DNA from 3 places in the Paenibacillus sp. NN59 genome. Region 1 is predicted to be linked to each of the others. Evidence: riboswitches for the same ligand, from Rfam matches in the RefSeq annotation. Region 1 holds a riboswitch; each other region holds the start of a gene.
The links. Region 1 has a riboswitch for S-adenosylmethionine ahead of metA (homoserine O-acetyltransferase MetA). Riboswitches for the same ligand answer to the same signal wherever they lie in the genome.
Positions count from the first base shown of each region.

Region 2: it holds a riboswitch for S-adenosylmethionine, as region 1 does, so the genes downstream of both, mmuP (S-methylmethionine permease) here and metA (homoserine O-acetyltransferase MetA) in region 1, are expected to answer to the same signal.
Region 3: it holds a riboswitch for S-adenosylmethionine, as region 1 does, so the genes downstream of both, ACT89M_RS23265 (methionine ABC transporter ATP-binding protein) here and metA (homoserine O-acetyltransferase MetA) in region 1, are expected to answer to the same signal.

Region 1 is NZ_CP199678.1:2,010,975-2,013,250, forward strand. Features, by position in the region: gene corA (magnesium/cobalt transporter CorA) at 1-624, opposite strand, end outside; SAM riboswitch class I at 1,083-1,207, shown strand; gene metA (homoserine O-acetyltransferase MetA) at 1,334-2,251, shown strand; gene ACT89M_RS09070 (aminotransferase class I/II-fold pyridoxal phosphate-dependent enzyme) at 2,276-2,276, shown strand, end outside.
Region 2 is NZ_CP199678.1:5,582,927-5,585,202, reverse strand. Features, by position in the region: gene ACT89M_RS24525 (Ger(x)C family spore germination protein) at 1-915, shown strand, start outside; SAM riboswitch class I at 1,052-1,153, shown strand; gene mmuP (S-methylmethionine permease) at 1,246-2,276, shown strand, end outside.
Region 3 is NZ_CP199678.1:5,326,839-5,329,114, forward strand. Features, by position in the region: gene ACT89M_RS23260 (methionine ABC transporter permease) at 1-8, opposite strand, end outside; gene ACT89M_RS23265 (methionine ABC transporter ATP-binding protein) at 8-1,042, opposite strand; SAM riboswitch class I at 1,164-1,303, opposite strand; gene ACT89M_RS23270 (Cthe_2314 family HEPN domain-containing protein) at 1,475-2,194, opposite strand.

The DNA.
Region 1 (2,276 bases):
TTGCAGCTGATCATCAATGAGACGCAGATCTTTTTTGTTGAGTGTATTGATGACCTCCTTTTGAGGTCCCAGTACTTTCTTAAGCCACAAAATCTCGCTTCGCAGACCGATAATCTCATTCAGATGTGACTTTTTGGTATGCATCAGAATGTCTTCCTCAAGTTTCTCAATTCGCGCTTCAATTCGATCACCAACGGTGAAGTAATTGTCCACAATCAAGTCAACAAGCAAGTAGAGGAGACGATCTGGACTGCTGATTTCCTGTTCCCAGAGAATCGGCTTCAATGTACGTAGTTCGCTGATCTTTTGTTTGGTAACCGTAATGATAAAATGTCTACCGAGAAAGAGATTGACTGCACGCAGGAAGATCTCTTCATCATCGAAACGAATGCTATTAATCACGATAAAATAATGGTTCTCATAAATTTCAATCTTCGGACGCTGTTCTTCATCACTCAAGCAATCCTCAACAGCCAGATCATGCATGGAGAACAGCGGCTGAAGTACAGCCAAATCGTCCACGTCCGCATCAATCCAGTAGAATCCTTCTGCTGGTGGAGTCAGCGCTTGCTGAATGTCATCCACCGGGATAAATACACCGTTGTTAACCAACCGGATTTTCATGTTATCTACTCCTTCTGCACCCGCCGTCTTGGCGGATTTCATCGTTAATATGGGCGCAAAAGAACAGATCAGCCGGTCGGCAGCGGAGCCTGTTATCAGGACTGTACTGCGTTGTCAATCTATAATCAAACGGAAGAAACGTCCCGCTGCCGACATGCTGATGTCAATTCTCTATGCAGTTGTTCGGAATTCGACTGCCAGTTGGGCCTCGGGTCGCCATCCATTTAATATGTCACCTCTCACATAAGGGCTTATAAACACTTGTCTAGTATACCGCTGGTCTAGGGTGCTTTCAAGCGCAAAAATGTGTCTATTTCACGCTCTGAGGCAGTGTATGACAACGGATGATGAACGGTTCCGAGTTTAGGTTCAAAACCAATCAACTGGTTCTTGACGTGAGGGCAGTAATGTTTTAAAGTAAAAGTTAATATATCTGAATTAAAATTGAATACAGCGAAATCTTATCAAGAGTAGGTGGAGGGACCAGCCCGATGAAACCCGGCAACCGGCGATATAACGCACGGTGCTAATTCTTGCAGCGACCAAGCATCCTTGTGATGCTGTTGTAACTGAGAGATGAGAGAGGCGCATATCTGTTTACATATGACCTTTCTCGGAATCCGAGAGAGGTCTTTGTCATATGCAGAGCTTCTCAGAGCGTGATTTTCGCACCAGATGCGACCCATGAAAAAGGAGGAGTCAACTCACTATGCCAATTAAAATTCCAGACACATTACCAGCCAAAGAAGTGCTTGAGAGCGAGAATATTTTCGTCATGGACGAATCATCTGCATACAAGCAGGATATTCGTCCACTCCGGATCGCCATACTGAATCTGATGCCTACGAAGGAAACGACGGAAACGCAATTGCTTCGTCTGGTAGGTAATACACCGATTCAAGTGGATGTTGTGCTGGTACACCCCAAATCCCACACTTCCAAGAACACATCTCAAGAATACCTGGATCTGTTTTATAAAACATTTGATGAGATCCAGCATCGCCGTTTTGACGGGATGATCATTACCGGTGCACCGGTAGAGCAAATGGATTTTGAGGACGTGAATTATTGGGAAGAGATTCAGGAAATCTTTGAATGGACCAAAACGAATGTAACTTCGACGATGCATATATGTTGGGCTTCTCAAGCAGGTCTATACCACCATTTTGATGTACCCAAAGTTCCGCTGGATGAAAAGTGTTTTGGCGTATTCCCGCATACGATCAACAAACCTCATGTTCCGATACTGCGTGGATTTGATGAAGTGTTCAACGTTCCACACTCCCGTCACACGGAGGTAAGACGTGAGGATATTGAGAAAAATGATAAACTCGAAATTTTGGCAGAGTCCGAAGAAGCAGGAGTATTCCTGGTTGCCACCAAGGACGGGAAGCAAATTTTTGCCACAGGACATGCCGAGTATGATCCGTTTTCATTGAAATGGGAATATGACCGCGATGTTGCCAAGGGATTGGACATCGCGCTGCCGAAGTACTACTATCCAAAGGACGATCCTTCTCGGATACCTCCGGCTACATGGCGTGCACACGCTAACTTATTATTCTCTAACTGGCTCAATTACTATGTGTATCAGGAAACCCCTTACGATATTGGCCCACAAATCTAATCCAGATTACAGGAGGATGCAGTAA
Region 2 (2,276 bases), 3.0 Mb from region 1:
CAGCTTACCGGAGATTCCTTGCTCCAGATTTTCCGCCAGTTTGCCCTGCGGCGCGATCGTCCACTTATTGGACATCATCTGAAGGTAATCGTGATTTCCAAGGATATTGCCAAAAAGTATGGGTTACAACAGTTGCTTGATTTTGTGTTGCGGGATAACGATATTCGCCCCAATTGCCTTGTACTAATCAGCCATCACCGTGCGGTAGATGTGCTCACTTCGAGAGATCCTTCTCGGATTCCGGCCTTTTATCTTACGGGAATTACGAACAACTCGTACATCTCTAATAAAATACTGGAGCCTGTTTCGCTTGCGAAACTGGATGCAGAGATGCAGTCTGGCTCCAGTTTTTTGCTTCAAAATGTGTTGAATGCAGATGGCGAGGATAAATTTTCAGGGGGCAGCATCTTTAAAGGCAAAACAACGAAATTTATCGGGGAGCTTAGCCAAACCGACCTGGAAGCATTGTCTTGGATTAAGTCTGAGGAAAAGGCGGGCGGGGTCATCAAAACATATAGTAAGGAAGGATTCACAGTTCTCTATGAGATCAAGAAAAAGTCTATAAAAATAATTCCAAAGGTAGTTCGAGGGAACATTTCGTTCCATGTCAAGGCAGAGTCTGAGGGCTGGTTAATGGAGGATTGGCGCGCGCCTGAAAAAGAAGAAAAAGGGGCCTATCTGAAGGAACTCGAAAAGGATTTTGCCAAAATTGTAGATCAACAGATTGACCAGATGCTTTATAAACTCCAACATACGTATAAAGCTGACGTTGCCGGTTTTCGGGACAGCATTCGAATCCATTATCCAAAAACGTGGAAGAAGGTAAAAGATAACTGGGATGAAGTGTTTGCGACAGTCCCTATTACGTATGAGATTAAAACGAATATTGTCAATCCAGGCTCCTCTACAGAGTAGCTTGATATACTCAATCGGGATGCTTCATGTGTTAACTTCGGCTCCAAGGAAAAGATCAAAAGCTCGATTGGGGACCTGGTGTTTATTTAAATGTTGACACATCAGGCAGCAGTCGATATAGTTATACAAAATCATTTTCTTATCCAGAGAGGTGGAGGGACTGGCCCTTAGAAACCTCAGCAACAGATCTGAAGGATACTGTGCTAATTCCAGCGGGTGAAAGCCTGATAGATAGGAGCGTTTGTTTTTATTTGTCAGTTACGGCGCACTCTTCAGGAAAGAGTGGGTCTTTTTTGTTTGTTCTGGATGAAGAAGCAGGGAGCAGGTTATATGGAGAATAGTAACGATAAAGGCCAATTTCAGCGAAAAATGCAAACGAGGCATGTAGTTATGCTCTCTCTTGGTGGCGTCATAGGAACAGGACTGTTCCTTAGCTCAGGGTATACCATTCAACAAGCCGGACCGCTCGGTACGATTTTGTCCTATTTGATCGGTGCTTTGGTGGTGTACCTGGTGATGCTCTGTCTTGGCGAACTGTCTGTGCATATGCCGGAGACGGGTGCATTCCATAGTTATGCGGCTAAATACATTGGACCAGCGACAGGATACACGGTGGCCTGGCTGTACTGGCTTACTTGGACCGTAGCGCTCGGATCAGAATTTACAGCCGCAGGACTGCTTATGCAACGCTGGTTTCCGTCTGTGAACGTCTGGATCTGGAGTGCGTTGTTTGCCGTGATGATCTTCCTGTTTAATGCGTTCACGGTAAAACTTTTTGCCGAATCCGAATTTTGGTTCTCCTTGGTGAAAGTGATGACGATTGTCATCTTTATTATTCTTGGTGGTGCTGCCATGTTTGGTATTATTCCGATGGCAAATGCTGAACCGGCTCCGTTCTTTTCCAACATTACAGCGTCTGGGTGGTTCCCATACGGGGCAACTGCGATTCTGATGACGATGCTGGCGGTCAATTTTGCCTTTTCGGGTACGGAACTGATTGGTATTGCCGCAGGCGAAACGGAAAATCCGGAAAAAACCATTCCGAAGGCCATTCACACCACGCTGTGGCGTTTGATTATTTTCTTTATTGGCACGATTGTTATTCTGTCAGCATTGCTTCCGATGTCAGATGCGAGCGTGCTGGAGAGTCCGTTCGTTGCTGTCATGGAGCGGATCGGTGTTCCATATGCAGCCGACATCATGAACTTTGTTATTTTAACGGCGATTCTATCCGCAGCGAATTCGGGGTTATATGCTTCATCACGGATGCTCTGGTCATTGGCGGATAAAAAGACGATCTCTCCATGGTTTGCCCGTTTGACCAAACGCGGTGTGCCGTTCAATGCACTTGTGCTTAGTAT
Region 3 (2,276 bases), 3.3 Mb from region 1:
AAATCCATTATCGGAGCACCTCCACATCAAGTCCTTCTGCGGTTAGTTCGGACAAGGTCTGCTCAATCGCAGCGGAGTCACCTTCAAAACGCACCGTCAGTTGACCATAAGGAACCTGCTTGATTGTAGAGATTGTACCTTGCAGAATAGCGAAATCCACACCTGTTTTACGAACTGTTCTCGACAGAATCGCCTCATAGGTTTTATCTCCAAGAAATGAGACCTTCACCAACTTGGAAGAAACACCTGCTGGCAACTCTGTCCCGGCATTTGCCATAACCGCTTCCTCCAGTGCCAGTCCACCTTCGCTGTCACGTGAGACAAAATCCCGCGTGATTGCATGTTGCGGTTTCAGGAACACTTCCGTTACTGGACCTTGCTCCACAATACCACCTTGATGAATAACAGCCACCCGATCGCAAATGTTCTGGATGACGTGCATTTCGTGAGTAATTAGCACAATCGTCAGATTATACTTTTCATTGATATCCAGCAATAACTTCAGAATCGAATTGGTGGTTTGCGGATCAAGTGCCGAGGTTGCCTCATCACAGAGAAGAACATTCGGATCACTTGCCAGAGCTCTCGCTATACCTACACGCTGCTTCTGTCCGCCAGACAGCTGTGCCGGATATTTGCTGCTATGTTGCTCCAGACCAACCAGAGCGAGCATTTCCTTCACCTTGCGATCAATCGCATCCTTAGGTGTGTTGACCAGTTTTAAAGGGAAAGCCACATTGTCGTATACCGTTGCAGAAGACAGCAGATTAAAATGCTGAAAGATCATACCAATCTTGCGTCTTTGCTGCTGTAGTTCACTTTTGCTAAGCTCAGTCAGGTTAATACCATCGACCCAAACCTCACCTTCTGTCGGGCGCTCAAGTAAATTGATACATCGGATCAATGTGCTTTTCCCTGCACCTGAGTGACCAATAACTCCAAAAATCTCACCCTTCTGAATCTTCAGATCAAGGTGTGACAACGCCGTCGTTGTTTTGGCACGTCTGCCATATGTTTTGGTTAATCCAACCAATTCGATCACTAATACTGCTCCTTCCCCATCACCTACATATATCTTTACCCGAAGGAAGGGAAAACTCCCCGTTCTACGCAAAAAAAGAGCCCTTTGCAGATACAAAGATGGCTCTTCACGTGAAATGACCTTCTCATCTGCCAAAATCATGTGCAACATGATTCTGTAGGAATTAGCACCTAACATCAACAAGGATAACCATTCATGTCATCATCGTTGATCGGTTGCCGGGCTTCATCGGGCCTGTCCCTCCGCCACTCTCGATAAGAGAAATATAAAGTTGTAGGTTTATATAGTTTCATGTAGTTCGTCATGTATAATGACCGAACTGCATCAAATGCTGTATTGAAGACACGATTCCATGTAAGATTCGATCTGGAACTCAGTATAATCAAAGTATTCCGATTTGTCAAATGGTATTATTTAAAATCATTGCTATACCTAATGTTTCAAAATCTGTTTACGCCAGATTCGATTGATGTATCGATAGGCCATATTCAGTGTTTCACAGACCATATCTACACCTTGCTGCATTTCGAGAAGATGCTGATCAAGATCCTCCAGCTTCACTTTGCCACGCAACGTCTGATGTAACTGCCACAAATCATCCTGCATTTCCGAATTCATGTAATGAATCTCCATATTACGCCGCTTTCGCAATCTGCTCATCGGTTCTCGGTACGCTTCCTTAATCTTAATTAATTGCTGTGCCAACTCATGATGATCCCGATAATATTCGAATTGCCTCAGAACGGTATAATAGGAGAAATGCACTTTGGTTTTGGATGTATTTAGTTGGAAAACTTCATTCAAGACCGTACCCAATTTGTCCAGAATCGCGAAGCACCGAATAAAGGCATCTTTATAAAAATAAACGTACCGGGCATACTCAGATTTCTCAGCAGAACTCATATCGCGCGTTGAACCTGCAACTACTTTTTTACGAAAATGTACGGCTGCAAAATAACTTTGCTCCAGTTCATCCAACGAAGAGATTAGTCCCTGTGTCCATACATACAGCTTCCGATAATCATGGTTCGGATCATGATCCACATACATCTGTTTTTCAAAAGACTCCAGTGTAAACGCCATGGTATCCATGGCTTGTTTCAGTTTCCCTTGATTCACTCGTGGCTTTTCTCCCAGTAACGTACGTAGCATAGAAGACCTCCTCTTTCCACTGATGATGCAAAATATATATGTTTTCACAGCTGTTGAACAGCTGAAGATGAATTAAAGCGCT